2 regions of the Enterobacter sp. ECC-219 genome follow, and region 2 is predicted to be linked to the other one. Evidence: predicted binding sites of a transcription regulator. Region 2 holds the regulator's gene; the other holds the start of a gene.
What was found. Region 2 encodes Fur, which represses iron uptake genes when iron is present. Its sites were predicted from a motif close to ATAATAATGAGAACNACTATCAA; they were not measured.
Positions count from the first base shown of each region.

Region 1: sufA (Fe-S cluster assembly scaffold SufA) is a predicted target of Fur. The motif match lies at 2,156-2,178, and genes of this name have one in related genera.

Region 1 covers NZ_CP143680.1:2,735,356-2,739,783, reverse strand. The annotation lists gene sufC (Fe-S cluster assembly ATPase SufC) at 1-239, opposite strand, end outside; gene sufB (Fe-S cluster assembly protein SufB) at 249-1,739, opposite strand; gene sufA (Fe-S cluster assembly scaffold SufA) at 1,748-2,116, opposite strand; gene V1603_RS12990 (MerR family transcriptional regulator) at 2,427-3,158, opposite strand; gene V1603_RS12985 (diguanylate phosphodiesterase) at 3,347-4,428, opposite strand, start outside.
Region 2 covers NZ_CP143680.1:2,043,378-2,047,805, forward strand. The annotation lists gene chiP (chitoporin) at 1-1,020, shown strand, start outside; gene chiQ (ChiQ/YbfN family lipoprotein) at 1,068-1,394, shown strand; gene fur (ferric iron uptake transcriptional regulator) at 1,487-1,933, opposite strand; gene fldA (flavodoxin FldA) at 2,224-2,754, opposite strand; gene ybfE (LexA regulated protein) at 2,910-3,197, opposite strand; gene ybfF (esterase) at 3,326-4,099, opposite strand; gene seqA (replication initiation negative regulator SeqA) at 4,283-4,428, shown strand, end outside.

The DNA of each region.
Region 1 (4,428 bases), 690 kb from region 2:
ATGCCCTCACCCGCGCGGTCTTCCGGCGACATCTCCAGCAGATCTTTGCCGTTAAATTCGACCGAACCGCCAGTCACTTCGTAATCTTCGCGTCCCGCCAGCGTTGCAGAAAGCGTACTTTTCCCGGAGCCGTTCGGCCCCATAATGGCGTGAACTTCACCCGGCTTGACGTCAAAATTGAGACCGCGCAGGATGTCTTTCTCTTCCACGCTAACCTGTAAATCTTTAATGCTTAACATGTGCTTTCCTTAACCGACGCTGTGTTCAAGACTAATGGCGAGGAGTTTTTGTGCTTCAACGGCAAATTCCAGCGGCAGTTCAGAGAACACGTCCTTACAGAAGCCGTTCACAATCATCGAAATGGCATCTTCTTCGCTGATGCCGCGCTGCAGACAGTAGAAGAGCTGATCTTCCCCAATGCGCGACGTGGTCGCCTCGTGCTCCAGCTGGGCCGTGTTGTTACGACACTCAACGTAAGGGAAGGTATGCGCCCCGCAGTCTGCGCCAATCAGCATTGAGTCACACTGGGTGAAGTTACGCGCGTTGGTGGCCGTCGGCATGATTTTCACCAGCCCGCGATAGCTGTTCTGGGAATGCCCGGCAGAGATCCCTTTCGAAATGATGGTAGATTTCGTGTTTTTACCGATGTGGATCATCTTGGTGCCGGTATCGGCCTGCTGATGCCCGCTGGTGAGCGCCACCGAGTAAAACTCACCAATGGAGTTATCCCCACGCAGGATGCAGCTCGGGTACTTCCAGGTAATAGCAGAGCCGGTTTCCGACTGCGTCCAGGACATTTTGCTGTTTTCACCTTCGCACAGCGCGCGCTTGGTGACGAAGTTCAGGATACCGCCGGTGTTGCCGTCGCCGGGGAACCAGTTCTGCACCGTGGAGTATTTCACCTCCGCGTCTTTATGAATGATGACCTCGACCACCGCAGCGTGCAGCTGATAGCTGTCGCGCACCGGTGCAGAACACCCTTCGATATAGCTGACGTAGCTGCCTTCGTCCGCAACCAGAATGGTGCGTTCGAACTGGCCGGTTTTTTCGGCGTTAATGCGGAAATAGGTGGAGAGCTCCATCGGACAGCGCACGCCTTTCGGCACGTAGATAAAGGTGCCGTCAGAGGCTACCGCGGCATTTAGCGCGGCGAAGAAGTTATCGTTACTCGGTACCACGGTGCCGATGTACTTCTTCACCAGCTCGGGATGGTCATGAATCGCTTCGCCAAAGGAGCAGAAAATAATCCCCTGCTCGGCCAGCTTTTCGCGATAGGTGGTCGCCACCGAGACGGAGTCGAAAATGGCGTCCACCGCCACCTCTTTGCCCTCGCGAACCGGGACGCCAAGCTGATTAAAGGCCTCTTCCACCTCTTTACTCAGGAAGCTGTTCTCGGCACCGGTCTGCTGTACCGCGCCGGGCTGCGAAGCGCAGGTATCGTCACAGCTGCCGCAGGAGGGCGCGGAGTAGTAGCTGTAATCCTGATAGTTCAGTTTGTCGTAATGGGCTTTCAGCCAGTGCGGCTCTTCCATCTCCAGCCAGGCGCGGAAAGCGCTCAGGCGAAATTCGAGCATCCACTCGGGCTCGTTACGTTTGGCCGAGATGGCGCGCACGACATCTTCATTAATCCCTTTCGCCAGCTCGTCGGTCTGCAGCTGCGTGAAAAAACCCTCTTTATAGTTGAGGTGTCCGCCGCTCCAGGTGTTTACATCACTCGTTGCTTCAGTATTACGAGACATAGTACCGCCTATACCCCAAAGCTTTCACCGCAGCCGCATTCGTTCTGGGCTTTCGGGTTATGAAATTTGAATAACTGGTTTAAACCTTCCCGTACGTAGTCCACCTCTGTACCGTCGATAAACGGCATAGCCTGAAGCGCGACGTACAGCTTTGCGCCATCGGTTTCAAACACCAGGTCATCTTTTTCCGGTGCGGTGACAGTATCCAGCACGTAGCCAAAGCCCGCGCAGCCGGTCTGCTTAACGCCTAAGCGTACGCCGAGGATCTCGGGCTTTTTCGCCACCAGCTCGTGGATATGCGCTGCCGCCGCAGGCGTGAGCGTTAAACCACGCCAGGCAAAATCGGCAGGATTGAAGGTTTCTGAATGCAGTTCCATAGGTCCACCTCATCTGATTAGCCATCAGGGCATAACACCATGTTAGTGATAACGATTATCACTTCAACCCTCTGTCAGCAGGGGCATTCGGCTAAACCGCCCTTTTTGTCTACTTTTATTAAGCATAGACCCTGTCAGGAGATGCGGGCGGGATGGATTTAATTGTTCAATACTTTGAAAATTAATGGATTATTGAACGGAGGAAACAGCGACGAAAGGAAAAGTAAAATATGCATCGGAAATGCCTATTTTTGAGATAGCTTTTGTTCAGGAAGGGACCAAAACAAAAAAAGGCCCTCAAGGCCTCTGATTATGAGTGATGAAATGAAACGGTAAAACCCTGTTCACGCCAGTGATCGAGCTGTTCCTGCTGACGCAGTGTTGGCGCTTTTCCCGTCCAGACGAAGATTTTTTGCCCCGGGAAGAGCTCAGGACGCGGGGAATCAATCGGCTCGGCCAGAACATCAATGTGCCAGCCCTTGTGCGATAAGCGCGCGGCTTCCAGCCACAGGTGGGTCCGGTCATCGCATTCCCAGCCGATAAGCAACGCATCGTTACCCGCTTTCTTGCGCGACTCCGCCAGGCTTGCAATCGCGAATTCAATCAGAACACCGTCAAGCATGCTCGCCATGTGGCGTACGGTATTTTGATCCTGATTCATTCGCTGGCGGACGGGGGAAATGATGTTATCGATCAGCGCATCCATCGCGTGGTCGCGGCGAAATTCGCCGATTTTGGCACGCAGCTTTGCCGGGCTGGCGTAGCGCAGAACGGTCATCATCTCTTCCTGGAACGAGGCCCAGTTACCCTGGGTCAGAACTTCTTTGTTTTCCAGCAGGGCTTTGACTTTTCCGACCGAAACGCCGCTTTTCATCAGGCGCTTGATCTCTTCGATACGCAGGATATCTTCATCGTCGAACTGACGATGACCCCCTTCGCTGCGCTGCGGCTTCAACAATCCATAACGGCGCTGCCAGGCACGCAGCGTAACGGGGTTGATACCGCATCGTTCGGCTACTTCGCCGATACTGTAATAGGCCATTAACTCCCTCACGCTCAGAACTTCCATACCTAACTGCACCAACCTTATCAGATTGTACAAACCATTTGTATAACTAAGACCGTATTTTGCCCAGGTGAATGGGGCATTCCACCATCCACCTGTTAATACATTGTTGTACAAAATTTGCCATTCGTACAGCCAGACCGACTCAATTGCGCCCGGCTTTATCAAAAGTCGAATTTTTTCTCTGGCCATGCAATGGCCGGAATACCGCCGTGCCGGGGGCTGGCAAAAAGATGTCCCTGGAACTGCGAAATCCCCGCAGACTCCAACCACATCCACTCTTCCGCCTTCTCCACGCCGACCGCGCAGAACTGAATTTCCAGCGAAGAACAGCATTTGATAATCGCCTGAATAATAGCCTGACGCGGACCACTTTTGTGCACGTTCGCTACCAGATCACGATTAATCTTAATTCTGTCCGGCTGGAACTGGGCCAGCAGCTGTAGCCCGGCAAAACCGGCACCAAAGTGATCGATCGTTACGCTGATCCCCGCACTTTTTAACTGCCTGACCGAGTCTGTGAACTCATCGAAACGGGAAATGGCTTCGCTCTCGGTGAACTCGACCATAATTTGCTCGGGCACAAAACCATTTGCTTCGATGGCGGTAAGCAGAAAGTCCACGGCGTTGGGGAGATTGACCAGCGTCATAGGCAGCAGGTTAAGAGACAACGTCTGGTCCTGTAACCCCAGCGCGCTGGCCATTGAGAGCGCTACCTGCTTGCTTTGCAAATCAGAGGTATACACGTCCTCGCGCGAGCGGTTGGCGAAGTAGACCCCCGGCGAGTCGCCGGACGGGGTGCGGAGAAGCGCCTCCCAGGAGACGACCCGCTGCATAAACGGATCGACTATCGGTTGAAAGGCAAAGCTACAATCCGCCCCTTTCGCGACCACCTCAGGTTGTGCAGATAAGTGCGTGTCTTCAGGAACAAAATCCCATGAATCTGCAGGAGGCAGTTCAAAATAGTTCGCTTTTTCTGTGGCCTCAACAAAGGTCCGAAAAAACTGCAGCGGGCGGTCATTATACGTCAGCTGGTAGCGCGTCGTGCCTCTGTTGAGCACCTGCTGCAGCACCTCATCCCTGTCGAACTGGCGTAAATCAAAAAGCTCCATGCCCACCTTGCCAAAACGCCGGACAGGCCCGTGATCCCGCATCAGCTCTACCACGTTATGGTGGCGGGTGTCGTTGCAGATCTGCTCATAAATAGCAGAAACATGATCCGCTGGCCCCTCAAGCAACTGGAAAA
Region 2 (4,428 bases):
AAAAGCGGTATCAGCCTTTATAAGGCTGCAGCGAAATTTAAATACGGCCCGGTCTGGGCGCGCGGGGGGTATATTCAGCCAACCGGCCAGACGCTGTTAGCGCCGCACTGGAGCTTTATGCCTGGTACCTATCAGGGTGCAGAAGCCGGGGCTAACTTTGACTACGGTGACGCAGGTGCGTTGAGCTTCTCCTATATGTGGACCAACGAGTACAAAGCACCGTGGCACATCGAAATGGATAAGTTCTACCAGAACGATAAGAAAACCAAAGTCGATTACCTCCACTCGCTGGGCGCGAAGTACGACTTTAAAAACGATCTGGTTCTGGAAGCCGCATTTGGTCAGGCGGAAGGCTATATCGATCAGTATTTTGCTAAAGCCAGCTACAAATTTGATATCGCCGGTAGCCCGCTGAGCACCAGCTACCAGTTCTACGGTACGCGCGATAAGGTCAGCGATGGCAGCGTAAATGACATTTATAACGGCACCGCGTGGCTTCAGGCGCTGACCTTCGGCTACAAAGTCGGTCAGGTTGATTTGCGTCTGGAAGGGACATGGGTGAAGGCGGAAGGGCAGCAGGGCTACTTCCTGCAGCGTATGACCCCGACCTATGCATCATCCAACGGTCGTCTGGATATCTGGTGGGATAACCGCTCCGACTTCAACGCCGACGGCGAGAAAGCGGTCTTCTTCGGCGCCATGTATGACCTGAAAAACTGGAACCTGCCTGGCTGGGCGGTGGGGGCTTCTTACGCATACGCCTGGGACGCAAAACCAGCAGACATGGCGACGCCGGATGCCTACTACGATCCAAACTATCGCCTGAAAGAGTCCTCCTACAGCCTGGATGCTATCTATACCCTGCAGGATGGCCGCGCGAAAGGCACGATGTTCAAGCTGCACTTCACCCAGTATGACAACCACTCCGATATTCCAAGCTATGCGGGCGGTTACGGCAACATCTTCCAGGATGAACGTGACGTCAAATTCATGGTTATCGCCCCATTCACCATCTTCTGATGAGCACACCGGCGGGCTGAATCCCGCCGGTCTGGAGACTTCACATGATGAAAAAAATCGTAATCGTCGCGTTGCTGGCATCAGGGCTGGTGGCGTGCGTTCAGACTCAGGCGCCGAAAGAGGATTCCCGTCTGAAGGAGGCGTATAGCGCCTGTATTAATACTGCGGAAGCCTCGCCGGAGAAAATCGAAGCCTGTCAGAGCGTGCTGAATGTGTTGAAGAAAGAGAAAGCGCATGAGCAGTTCGCGACGCAGGAGAACGTTCGGGTGATGGATTATCAGGCCTGTATTCAGGCGCGTAAAACCGGTAACGATCAGGAAGTGGCGAAGCGTTGCGATAAGATCTGGAACGAGATACGCAATAACAATAAATAAGTTGCTTTACGCCCGGTGGCACTTTGCTTACCGGGCTTTTTTGACGCAAAAAAAAGCCAACCTTGCGGCTGGCTCAGAGTATGAACGCTAACTTATTTTGTGTCGTGAGCGTGTTCATTCTCGCGGCAATCCCCTTCAGCGCAGTGACCGTAAAGGTACAGGCTGTGGTTGGTCAGGCGAATGCCGTGACGAGCTGCGATTTCACGCTGACGCGCTTCGATGGAATCATCGCTAAATTCAATGACCTTGCCGCAATCGAGGCAGATCAGGTGATCGTGGTGATGCTGCTGGGTCAGTTCGAATACAGATTTACCGCCTTCGAAATTATGACGGGTAACAATGCCCGCGTCATCAAACTGGTTCAGCACGCGATAAACGGTGGCCAGCCCAATCTCTTCACCCATGTCGATAAGACGTTTATAAAGGTCTTCCGCACTGACATGGTGATTGTCTGGACCCTGAAGCACTTCGAGGATTTTTAATCGAGGAAGCGTTACTTTCAGGCCAGCCTTCTTTAATGCGGTATTGTTGTCAGTCATGCGGAATCTGTCCTGTTGCTAAACGATTCACTTCTGAAGGAAGTGACAGAAAATGCACCTGGGTTAATGCGTCTCATTATAGAACTGCCATGCCTAAATGAAAACTGCAAGTCTCAGGCAAAGTATGCTTATAAAAACGTGGTATCACCAACAAACTTGCTCAATGGAAACCACATTTTGCCAGGGAGACATTGTACAGGTCTGGGCGAAAAAGTTAAAAGTTTGTAGCAATTAATTTAATCGGTTTTACCTGGAAAACGGGCGCAACCTGCGTTGCGCCGTAGAAAAAATCAGGCGTTGAGAATATCGTCCAGGTGGAGTTCTTCACGGATCTGCTTAACCCACTTCTCTACACGCTCTGCCGTAAGCTCAGGCTGACGGTCTTCGTCAATGGCCAGACCCACAAAATGATCGTCATCGGCCAGGCCTTTAGAGGCTTCGAAGTGGTAACCGGCAGTCGGCCAGTGACCAACAATAACCGCGCCATTCGGCTCAATGATGTCGCGAATCGTCCCCAGCGCGTCACAGAAGTACTCGGCATAGTCTTCCTGATCGCCACAGCCAAACAGTGCGACCAGCTTCCCGTTGAAGTCCACCTCTTCCAGCGTCGGGAAGAAATCGTCCCAGTCGCACTGGGCTTCACCGTAGTACCAGGTTGGAATACCCAGCAGCAGAATGTCATAGCCCTCGAGATCTTCTTTGCTGCTCTTGGCGATGTCATGCACATCAGCAACGTCTTTACCGAGCTGTTTCTGAATGTTTTTTGCGATATTTTCGGTATTGCCGGTATCACTGCCGAAGAAAATGCCGATGATTGCCATGAGTAAAATAACCTCTTGAAACTTAATGGTATGGTGGCGCAATTCGGCCACGGATAAGGGCAATAATAGCAGAACTGGCAACCCTGCGGAAACCGCTATCGCGCAGGACTGCACTCTGTGCTACATGAAAAGGGCGATAAAGGGGTTTTTCAGACTTATGCCTGGCTGCGAAGCGTCTCAAGCTGAGCGATGAGCATCTCTTCAATAAGCTCGCTGCGGCTGATATTACGCGCCTCGGCCAGCTCGTTAAGCGCATCGACAGCGTCAGCGTTGAGCTTCAGTTCGACACGCTTAAGCCCACGATTTTTATCGCGTTTAAGCTGATTGCGTTTATTGATACGCAGCTGTTCATCGCGCGAAAGCGGATTCGTTTTCGGTCGTCCCGGTCGACGCTCATTCGCGAACAGATCTAGTGTCGTACGGTCCGTTTGTTCTTTGGCCATGATTCTGAGACTTCGGGGGAAACACGCCGCCCTGCTAAAGCCCGGGCGATAAGCGCGCCATCATACATCACCAAAAACGGCACGCCAACGACTGGAAGCCTGTCATCTTCCAGTCGCTCTCTTTTTAATCAATTTGCAGTATCAGCGAGATAGCGGCGGATAGCGCGCAGTACAGCGTCAGGTTTTTCGGCGTGAACCCAGTGCCCGGCCCCGGCAATCACGTGGGCGCGCGCCTGCGGGAACTGTGCCAGCAGCGTGTCGCGGTAAGCGTCGGTAATATAAGGAGAGTGGCCGCCGCGAATAAAGAGAGCAGGGTGCGGCCAGGTGGGGACGGTTTCCCAGCCCACGATGTTGTTGTACTGGTCCCACAGCACCGGCACGTTAAAACGCCATTGCCCGTCAACAAATGACTTCAAAAGGAACTGCACCACGCCTTCTTCATCAAGATGTTCACGCATAACCGTTGCCGCCTGCTGACGTGTGGAAACGCCAGCTGCCGTTACAGCATTAATTGCTGCGAAAATCTCATCATGACGTCGAACGTCGTAGTCCACAGGGGCAACATCAATGACCACAAGCCCGGAAATGCGTTCTGGCGCCAGCGCGGTGAGCGCCATAACCGCTTTACCGCCCATTGAATGCCCGATGAAGGTCACCTTCTGCAGATTGTGCGCATCAAGCGTATCCAGCAGATCCTGCGCCATTGCCGCATAGGTCATTTCGTCTGAGCGGCCGGAAAGCCCGTGATTGCGCATATCAACCTGTAGAATATCGTGATCGGTGACCAAATCGCGGGCCAGCACGCCCAGGTTATCCAGGCTGCCAAAAAGTCCATGAACCAGCACGATGGGGGAATTATTGTTCGGCGATTGTGCAGTTTGCGCTCGGGTATTCAATTTCATGGCAAAGTTCTTTTTTTACGTATGTCAGGTTAGGGTATCATGTTGACCATTCTGCCGCCCGGCTGCAAGGTTCCAGTTTAATCTGACTTTTGCCGCCAACCTGGTTTGACGCTATCCGCTGTTGGGATTTGACCTTATAATCCCAATGACTTGTATTCAGATAAGATATCGCACTGGATTAAGATGAAAACAATCGAAGTTGATGACGAACTCTATCAGTATATTGCCAGCCAGACGCGGCATATCGGGGAGAGCGCGTCCGACATTTTACGGCGCATGCTTAAAATTTCCGCCGCTTCACAGCCTGCCACCCCAGTTACCAAAGATGT